3 regions of the Paenibacillus sp. JGP012 genome follow, and region 1 is predicted to be linked to each of the others. Evidence: riboswitches for the same ligand, from Rfam matches in the RefSeq annotation. Region 1 holds a riboswitch; each other region holds the start of a gene.
What was found. Region 1 has a riboswitch for thiamine pyrophosphate ahead of thiM (hydroxyethylthiazole kinase). Riboswitches for the same ligand answer to the same signal wherever they lie in the genome.

Region 2: another riboswitch for thiamine pyrophosphate. It lies ahead of HNR77_RS21675 (ABC transporter substrate-binding protein); the one in region 1 lies ahead of thiM (hydroxyethylthiazole kinase).
Region 3: another riboswitch for thiamine pyrophosphate. It lies ahead of HNR77_RS12715 (thiamine phosphate synthase); the one in region 1 lies ahead of thiM (hydroxyethylthiazole kinase).

What each region holds. Positions count from the first base shown of each region.
Region 1 covers NZ_JACHKG010000018.1:122,172-125,384, reverse strand. Annotated here, with positions in the region: gene thiD (bifunctional hydroxymethylpyrimidine kinase/phosphomethylpyrimidine kinase) at 1-330, opposite strand, end outside; gene thiM (hydroxyethylthiazole kinase) at 327-1,145, opposite strand; TPP riboswitch at 1,366-1,467, opposite strand; gene HNR77_RS20245 (radical SAM/SPASM domain-containing protein) at 1,678-2,559, shown strand; gene HNR77_RS20240 (pectate lyase) at 2,923-3,213, shown strand, end outside.
Region 2 covers NZ_JACHKG010000021.1:53,026-56,238, forward strand. Annotated here, with positions in the region: gene HNR77_RS21665 (ABC transporter permease) at 1-143, opposite strand, end outside; gene HNR77_RS21670 (thiamine-binding protein) at 143-433, opposite strand; gene HNR77_RS21675 (ABC transporter substrate-binding protein) at 982-2,022, opposite strand; TPP riboswitch at 2,241-2,353, opposite strand; gene HNR77_RS21680 (DUF2798 domain-containing protein) at 2,494-2,979, shown strand; gene HNR77_RS21685 (hypothetical protein) at 3,100-3,213, opposite strand, start outside.
Region 3 covers NZ_JACHKG010000008.1:133,396-136,608, forward strand. Annotated here, with positions in the region: gene HNR77_RS12710 (ABC-F family ATP-binding cassette domain-containing protein) at 1-1,431, shown strand, start outside; TPP riboswitch at 1,477-1,586, shown strand; gene HNR77_RS12715 (thiamine phosphate synthase) at 1,815-2,543, shown strand; gene thiO (glycine oxidase ThiO) at 2,571-3,213, shown strand, end outside.

The sequences.
Region 1 (3,213 bases):
GGCTACCATTACCGGATCAATGACCAGATTGGACCAGCCGTATTGCCGCCATTTGCTTGCAACGAGACGAATAATCTCCGCACTATACAGCATGCCGGTTTTGACTGCATGTGGTTCAAAGTCTGCTCCCGTCGAATCAAGCTGCTGGGCAATGCCGGCGTAACTGATGGGGAATACACCTTGGACACCTGTTGTGTTCTGTGCCGCAATGGCTGTGATCACCGTCATTCCGTATACTCCAAGCTCCTGAAAGGTTTTGAGATCTGCCTGGATACCTGCACCACCGCCATTATCGGCACCTGCTATTGTCAAAGCCTGGGCTATATTCATCTTGCACCTCCGCGAATCTGACGGATCAGTGAATGTTCTGATACGAGCTCGGGTGTCACCTTCGCAAGCTGGTTTAACAACTCCAGCTGGAAGCTGCCTGGACCCTGCTGAGCTGTAAGGGCGGCAGCTTGTTCGGCTGCAACACCGTAATAAGCAACAGCCTCGACAATGCTGTTCAGTAAATCATCTCCCGGCCGGGCGACTGCTGCAAAAGCACCAACGACCGAGCTGAGAAGGCATCCCGCGCCGGTGACCTTCGTAAGCAGTACATGTCCGTTGCTGATGAGAAACGTCTGATACCCGTCCGTAACGATATCGTACTGACCCGTAATAACAACAATACATGCAAGCTGCTGTGCAGCCCGTTCCGCGATGCTGATGCGGTCTTCTTCACCTTCCCCGGCATCCACACCTTTAATACTCCAGGGTACGCCAATGACATGAGCAACCTCGGCAACGTTCCCGCGCAATACAGTCAGCCGAAGGTCACGAACAAGCTGCTGCACCGTCTCCGTGCGATATGCAGTTGCCCCGGCACCGAATGGATCAAGCACAACGGGTACATGATGCGCATTAGCGGACTGTCCTGCCAGCCGAATGGCTTGAACCACCTTTTCATCTAACGTACCGATATTGAGCACAACTGCGCCAGCGATACGCGCAACGTCAGCAACTTCTTCGTGAGCATAGGCCATGAACGGAGAGGCTCCAAGGGCAAGCAGACCATTGGCAGTGAAAGGGGCTACCACCAGATTCGTAATATTGTGTACCAAAGGATTAAGTGCACGCACACGCTCAAGATAAGACAACGTCATTACCTCCTTGATCTAAAATGAATTGCATGGTGAGACAAGCTGGTATTTACATACAGACCATTACATCGAAGAACCTGCAATACGGCCTTTAACGAATTCTCGTCCATGCCCATGCGATGAGAAAACAAAAAAAGCCCCACTCATTTCCAGAGGAAACGAGCGAAGCTATAGAGGTTTTACCAGCATGGACTCTGCCAAATCAATGGAGAATCCTTTATCCACAAGAGCCGCTCCACTTCCCTCCGCTGGTATGATCCAGATCAGGTTCAAAGGGTCCGAATGATATATTCGTCTCAGCCGTAAGGCTCCCCCAGTGTGATGTGCAAAATATGCAGTTATGATCCAAGCATATATCACATGCGTCCAGAATGTAAAGAGGGCATGAGACTTGACGCTTGTTTTGGCAACGCTGCGGTTTACCGATTTACCTTCGCTCGTTAACCCGATATAATGGGGATTGGCCCATATGGCCGCATAACGAATGAGGGCAGGAACTGTTCTACTTTCCTCCCGGCAGAATGGGGACCCTGAGTTGAAAACGTTCAAGAAAGTATATATCGAGATCACAAGCATCTGTAATCTGGCATGCAGCTTTTGTCCACAAACGAAAAGAGCCAAAGGCTTTATCGACCCTGAAGTGTTTAATCATATATTGGATCAGATCAAACCGCACACCAAACATATTTACCTGCATGTCAAAGGGGAGCCTCTGCTGCATCCCAAAATCGACCTGCTTCTGGATTCCGCTCATGCGAAGGGATTCAAGGTTAACATTACAACCAATGGTACACTCCTGCCAAAGACACAGCATAAACTGCTGGGCAAACCTGCATTGAGACAGATGAATTTCTCCCTGCACAGCTTTGACGGACATGAGGGATCAACGGATCGTGATGGTTATTTGCGCAATATTTTGACTTTCGCTCGTGAGGCTGTGAAGCATAATGTCATTATTTCGTTCCGGCTGTGGAATCTCACACAGGATAACTTTACGAATGCCCAGATGAATCGAAATCGGGAAACACTTGAAGTACTGGAGCGTGAATTCAATCTGGACTTCCGTATTGAGGAAAAGGTCGTTCCGGGCAGCGGTGTCAAAATTGCACCGAATGTATATCTGAATCAGGACCACGAATTCCAATGGCCAAGTCTGGATGCACCGGAAGATGACGGGAAAGGCTTCTGCCATGCGCTGCGCAGTCAGGCTGCGGTGCTGGTGGATGGAACGGTCGTTCCGTGCTGCCTGGATGGTGAAGGTGTCATTAACCTTGGCAATATTCATGAGCAGTCTTTCTCCGAGATCGTTGATGGGGAGCGGGCTAACAATCTGGTATACGGCTTTTCGAAATGGGAGGCTGTAGAGGAACTGTGCCGCAAGTGTGGATATCGTCAGCGGTTTGGCGCGGGAGCTTGAGGCTGAATGACCTCATGGCCTCCGGATTTTCACCGATTTGAGAGATGAGACCGTATTGCCTGTAATCAGCCAATACGGTCTTTTCTGTTATTTTGCGCTCATGAAAAAAGGGGTAAAAACAGCATACTGCTAGTTAATATCGGTACATGCCAATTAAATGCGAATTGGAAAAAGCTGAGACCATATCTGTATTACTGCTGAAATTGGTAAATCTAATCCAGGGATTATTCCTGTAATCTTCCTTTTTTTGTAGGATTGAATCAGGTTCCGAACAAGGGGTGTGCCGTGTACCTCAAAAAGGTTCCTGTAGACAAGCCAGCGGCTTGTTCAACAAATCACTCAAATCAAGGGAGGATGTTGATGATGAAAAAAATGTTGACGCTCTTGTTGTCTGCCGGTCTCGTTGCTTCTGTATTTGGTGTAATGCCTGTAGCGGCTGCACCGACCGTCGTCAATTCAACCATCGTGGTACCGAAGGGCACGACTTATGATGGGCAGGGAAAAACGTTTGTAGCCAATCCCTCTACATTGGGTGACGGTTCTCAAGCGGAAAATCAGAAGCCTGTATTCCGGCTGGAGGCAGGAGCTACGTTGAAAAATGTTATTATTGGTGCACCAGCAGCGGACGGTGTGCATTGTTACGGCAGCTGTAAT
Region 2 (3,213 bases), on a different contig from region 1:
GAAGCTGCTTCACGGGCGATGTCGGACGGCGCAGGCAGCATCCATTTCTCAATATGGAACAGGGAAACCGCCCCTTGCCATATCGCAATAAAGAGAATAACCGCCACAAGGGGCGGCCATACATTTTTGAAATAGGCAGACATTAGCGGTATTTCTCCGTCAGTGTATCCATGCTGAACCCGTCTGGACTGTGTGCGATTTTGATCTGGGAGATGATGCTTGGACTGCCGGCTTCCACAAGCACCTCGTGCATTTTGCGGACCACTTCCAGCAGTTCCTCCAGTTCGCCCTCCATTGCGGTGTCTAGTGCATTGACCTGATATTTCAAGCCAGACTGCTGAATCACTTCAATCGCACGGTCTACATAAGGGTATGAATTCTCGCCGTTTGGCGTTTTCGGTATCACTTGAATGCTGAGTAACGTGCTTGCCATGAGAGATCAAGACTCCTTTCGTGTGTGGGGGATAAGTTGTTGCGATTGTACACGTTGCCACTCCGATTGCAGTCCCCTCTTACGATCGCTGTTATCTCCCGAAATTCCTTGAATCCATTCTATAAAAGTTTGACTGAAGATAATTTACACAGTCACTTCGATGCCAGAATAACCTTCCAATCGCTGTTATCCCCAGATTTTTTTTGAACCCTTTTCCAAAGGGGAAAATCTGGGGATAAAGGCGACCGCTGCGCTTTTTCAGGTTTTTTCTGTCCTCTCCGTTTTTGTATAATCTAATAGTTAAACTTATATAGAAAGGGGGATTTTGGGATGAGTGTAAGCTTCCAATGTAGCTTTCTTGCTTAGAGTTTTCAGGCGACCGCTGCGCTCTCCAAATAGGTTCTACATTCTTCGTTTAGGTGTACAAAAATGTCAACTTATCAAGTTGTGTTAGTGTATTTCTACACTTTACGTTTCTGTGTAAATATCAAATTACGTTTTACATGAAGCGATAATATTACATAAGGTATTAATGGTAGTGAAAATTTTTACTGCGGTAAAAATTCGTTTGTATACGCCTTGGATACGTCAATCTCTTTATCTAATAGCTTCTTGTTAAACATCCAGTCGGTGTAGTTTTTCCACACTTCTTCCTTCTGCTCGCCCCAGCGCGGTGCGTCGTCCTTGTATTTCGGGCTGAGCCATTTCTGGCTTGCCAGCACCAATTCCTTATCCAGATCAGGTACAGCCTTGATCAGAATGTTCGCGGCCTCTTCAGGATGGTCAATCGCATATTGATACCCTTCGGAAGTAGCCTTCAGGAAAGCTTTCACCAATTCAGGGTCCTTCTGAATCGTCTGCTCATTAGTCACAAGCACAGGTGTGTAATAGTCCAGCGCTTTGGAGTAATCTTTTACATATAACATGTCGATGGGTTCACCGCGGAGCTCTGCTTCGATCCCGGTCCAGGCATAGAAAATCCAGGCAAAATCAATATCCCGTTTGACCGCTGTGAAAAAGTCCGCGTCGCCCATGTTAATATTTTTGACTTTGGATACGTCAGCACCTTCGCCCTCCATAATGGATTGCATCACGGCTTCCTCAACCGGTGAGCCCCAACCGCCATACGTTTTGCCTTCAAAATCCTTCGGCGATTTAATCTTGCGGTCTACAGGAGCGGCAAACCCGGATGTATTATGCTGAATCACGGCCGCAATGGATACGAGAGGTACGTCCTGTGTGCGCGCCTGAGTGACACTCTCCTGGTAACTGACACCAAACGGTACTTCGTTAGAAGCAACCATTGTATCTGCACCGCCAGCTCCTGGCTGCACAATCTCGACATTCAGACCTGCTGCTTTATAGAATCCCTGATCTACGGCTGCATACAGACCTGTATGATTGGTATTTGGAGTCCAGTCGAGCACAACCTTGACATCCTTCAGTGCCGCGCTGCTGTCTTCACTTTTGTTGTCTGTGCTAGTGCTTCCGTTCTGATCAGCCTGCTCGGCCCCTTTACCGCCACATGCTGCAACGGTCACCAATAGTACACACATGAATAACATTCCCAACATTTTACGCCAGTTCATTCGATTCTCTCTCCTTCGTTCTGTCCGGCCGGGTGGCACGGGGTACTCCTTGGCTTCATATCCAATCCCTTTGCATAAATCGGCTGATTTATACCTCGCGGGTTATCCAGATGACGACATTTTTCTGTTTCTGCTTGTCAAAAGAAAACAAAAAAAGCGTCCCGTAATCCGGGACGCGTGCAGGTGTGAGAGAAGGGCGTTCAGCTTATAGCTGTGCCTCTTGCAATATACTCCGATTCCTACGCTGGCATGATCCAGATCAGGTCTAAGGGTTAGTATCTTGATGGGATACACTCTCAGCCGGCCAATTCCGACTCCCCTGGGAAACTATGAAGTTACGGGCATTACTAGGTGTAATTATAGGCCAGTGACGAGTATGTGTCTAGTCGCCAAATCGTTCACATAATGTTCACTTATGAGAGGGGAGTGCAATTGTCTATAATGATCCAAGTTATAGAAAGGATGAGTGTAATGCCAGTAAGCAAGAAAGAACAAGTTATTTTTGGAATTATGATGTGTACAGGAATGGTCCTGGTGATGATGACCTTTAATCTGTGGCACACGGGAATGTTAGACCAGATGTCTTTGATGCAGATCCTGCTTCAATTCGTGATCTGTTTTATTATCGCATTTCTGGTGGAATCCTTCATTGTTGGTCCTGCTGCGAAAAAAATTGCCTTTTCCCTTCCATTTGCCAAGTCCGGTAAAGTAAAAGGCATCATCACCATGTCATTGCTTATGGTCATCGGCATGGTTCTGATCATGTCTCTGTATGGAATTGTGACTGCCTCTATTGCCGATCAATTAAATGGTGTATCTGTATTCGGGGCGTATTTTCATACCGTTGCACGTAACTTTAGTCTGGCTCTGCCATTGCAGCTGCTTGTTTTAGGACCGCTTGTGCGATATTTGTTCAGCAGATTGTTCAAGAGCAGGAAAACAGCTGTATCTGCTTGAATCCATCGTTGAATAGAGCGGTTATCTCTCAGGAAAAGAGTGGATTATCAGTATTTCCTGGGCAATTTATATTGACCGATTTCGTTTGAAAATCAGATTAATTTTGTTTAGGCGGGTGACTCAGGAAGTTCTGATATAAGCAATCCAATAAAATAGGCCAATCAAAATTACAGCAATAACGATTGTGGTCAGGATGCCACTTGTCCATGTACTGCGTTTAGCTTGTTGGGCGAG
Region 3 (3,213 bases), on a different contig from region 1:
AAATCAACGCTTATGAATATCCTTACGGGTAAATTGCTGAAAGACAGTGGTAAAGTAGAATGGACGCCTAAAGTCCGTTATGGATATCTGGATCAGCATACAAAGCTGACCCCTGGCAGAACGATTCGTGATGTATTGAAGGATGCTTTTCTGCCACTGCTTGAGCTGGAAAAGGAGCTGATGCAGATCACCGATCAGATGGCCGATGCAGATCCGGACAGACTTGCGCAGCTGCTGGAGGAAATGGGTGAAATTCAGGAGCAGCTGGAGCAGGGCGATTTTTATCTGATTGATGTCAAAGTGGAAGAGATGGCAAACGGTTTGGGGTTAAATGCGATTGGTCTTGATCGGGACGTTGCTGCCCTGAGCGGTGGACAGCGCACTAAGGTGTTGCTTGCAAAACTGCTGCTGGAGAAGCCAACTGCCTTATTGCTGGATGAGCCGACAAACTATCTTGATGTAGAGCACATTGAATGGCTGACGCGTTATTTGAAAGACTATCCGCACGCCTTTCTGTTGATCTCACATGATACAGAATTTATGAATGAAGTTGTGAATGTGATTTACCATCTGGAATTTGCCAAACTCACACGCTATGCTGCCAATTATGAGAAGTTTCTGGAGATGGCGGATATGCAGAAGGCGCAGCATATTGACGCCTATGAAAAGCAGCAGGAATATATTAAAAAGCAGGAGGACTTTATTCAGCGGAATAAAGCTCGTGCATCCACCTCGGGACGCGCAAAAAGCCGGGAAAAGCAGCTTGGCAAAATTGAGCGGATTGATCGTCCGGACGAAGCGGCAAAACCAACTTTTAAATTCAAGGATGCCCGTGCAAGCAGCAAAACCGTGTTTGAAGGTGTTGATTTTGAAATTGGTTATACGTATCCGCTCCTGCCAAAGATGACGATGACCATCGAACGCGGAGAGAAGATTGCTATTGTGGGCTGTAACGGTGTGGGTAAATCAACACTGCTCAAGACAATTCTGGGTAAAATCCCGCCCATTAGCGGTAAAACCTTTCTCGGCGATTACCTGGAGACGGCATACTTCGAGCAGGAAGTACGTGCTGCAAATATCACGCCGATTGACGATGTATGGAATGAGTTTTCTCATCTGACTCAAAATGAAGTACGGGGACATCTGGCCCGGTGCGGTCTCAAAAATGAACATATTACACGTCCTTTGAACATGCTGAGCGGTGGGGAGCAGGCTAAAGTCCGTTTATGCAAGCTGCTGATGCGTGAAAGCAACTGGGTGCTGTTTGATGAGCCGACGAACCATCTGGATGTTACTGCGAAGGCCGAGCTTCAGCGTGCATTGAAGGAATACAAAGGAACCGTTTTGCTTGTATCCCACGAACCAGATTTTTACGAAGGCTGGGTCACCAAAACGTGGAATGTGGAAGAATGGTCTGAAAAAGCACGATGACAAAAAAATCCGACTGTGGTAATATAGGCTACAACTTCAACTTCATATGAACACTAGGGGGGCCGCACGATGCGGCTGAGATGGAAGAATGCGATTCCGGACCCTTTGCACCTGATCTGGATCATACCAGCGTAGGGAAGTGGCGCGTTTCAGCATAATGACAGTAAGTGATCCTTTTATGAACGAACAGGAACCTTACTATACAGTGATGCAGGCATGAGTTACCGCCGAACGGTTATGGACTTAACTGTTTAACAGGTATTAGCTGCACGCTCGTTATTTAACCTGAACCTTTGTTTATACGCAGCCACTCCTACGGGAGTGGCTTTTTTGTGTTATGTCATTTCCGTACTTAATGCTGAACGGATGAGAGGGAGGACAACGTGAACACAACAGGGCTTGCGGCAGAAAGAAATGAAAAGAATAAACGGCTGATCGATCGCTCTCCAAAACAAATAGACACATGCAGCCCGACATGTTGCCAAGATGACTCTTCCTTTGAAATGCATATTGTGTCTACCAATAAAGGTGAGCGAACCACTGTACTGAATGTTGTCAAGCAGATATGGCCTTGGGTGGATTACATTCATATCCGGGAAAAACAGCTCTCGCTGCAGCAGCATTTCATCTGGGCCAGGCACATGACAGAGTCAGGAGTTCCATCCTCACGTATTGTCATCAACGGGGCCAATCCGTTTGTGCCCAGCGAATTTTGCCGAGGGGCGCACTGGAGCCAGAAGATGCTGACGAAGGCGGAAGAGAGCATGAATGCTGTGAATAAGGGGGAACGGATGCGCTTGGGAGTATCGGTGCACTCCATACATGAGGCACGTGTGGCAGCGGATTACGGTGCAGATTACCTGTTCTTCGGGCATGTGTATACAAGCCGCAGCAAGCCTGATCTAACGCCCAGGGGGTTGGAGGCGCTGGCTGAAGTATGCTCAGGCGTTGACATTCCTGTCATTGCAATTGGTGGTATCCAGGCATCCAACATTCAGGCGGTGCGGTTAGCGGGAGCCCGTGGCGCTGCTGTGATCTCGAGTGTATTTCAGCATGAGGACCCGGCTCATGCGATCCGTCTTATAAAACAGGCTGCAGAAAGAGTAATATGAATGTTTCGAAATCAAGGAGATGAACACATGCAAAAGCGAGGAACCGTCTCACCGGATCAAGGTTCTGATGATCAATCCAGATGGAATGCATGCTATGGATCGGATGAAACTTCTGAATCCGATACTTCATATGAAACTGCCAGTATCCCGCAATATGTATCATCAGGCAAGCTTCATGCAGAAACCATTATTGTTGGCGGAGGCGTTATAGGTTGCGCTGTTGCCTTTGAATTGACACGAAGAGGACACGATGTGCTTCTGATCGAGCAAAACGAGATTGCCAGCGGAAGCTCCTGTGCAGCAGCGGGAATGCTTGCTGCGGATAGTGAGGAATTTACTCATCCTGTTATTGCTCAGGCTGCTCTTGAAAGCAGAGCATTGCTGCACAGTCAAAAGGATCAATTATCTACTCTATCGGGCATGGAACTTGGGTTGAGGCAGAGCGGATTCATCACACCGTTCAGATCATACAGTGAACTAAGTCGTTATAAGGAAAATCGAAGGGCTTTTCCACTGACGGAACAGCTTTGGTGGGATAGAAATACGGTGCAGCGAGAAGCTGGCTGGCTTAATCGGGATACGTATGGTGCTTATTACCGATCATTGGAGAGTGAAATTCTGCCCGTGTCGTTGACCAGAGCTTATGTGAGGTCAGCACACAGGATGGGCG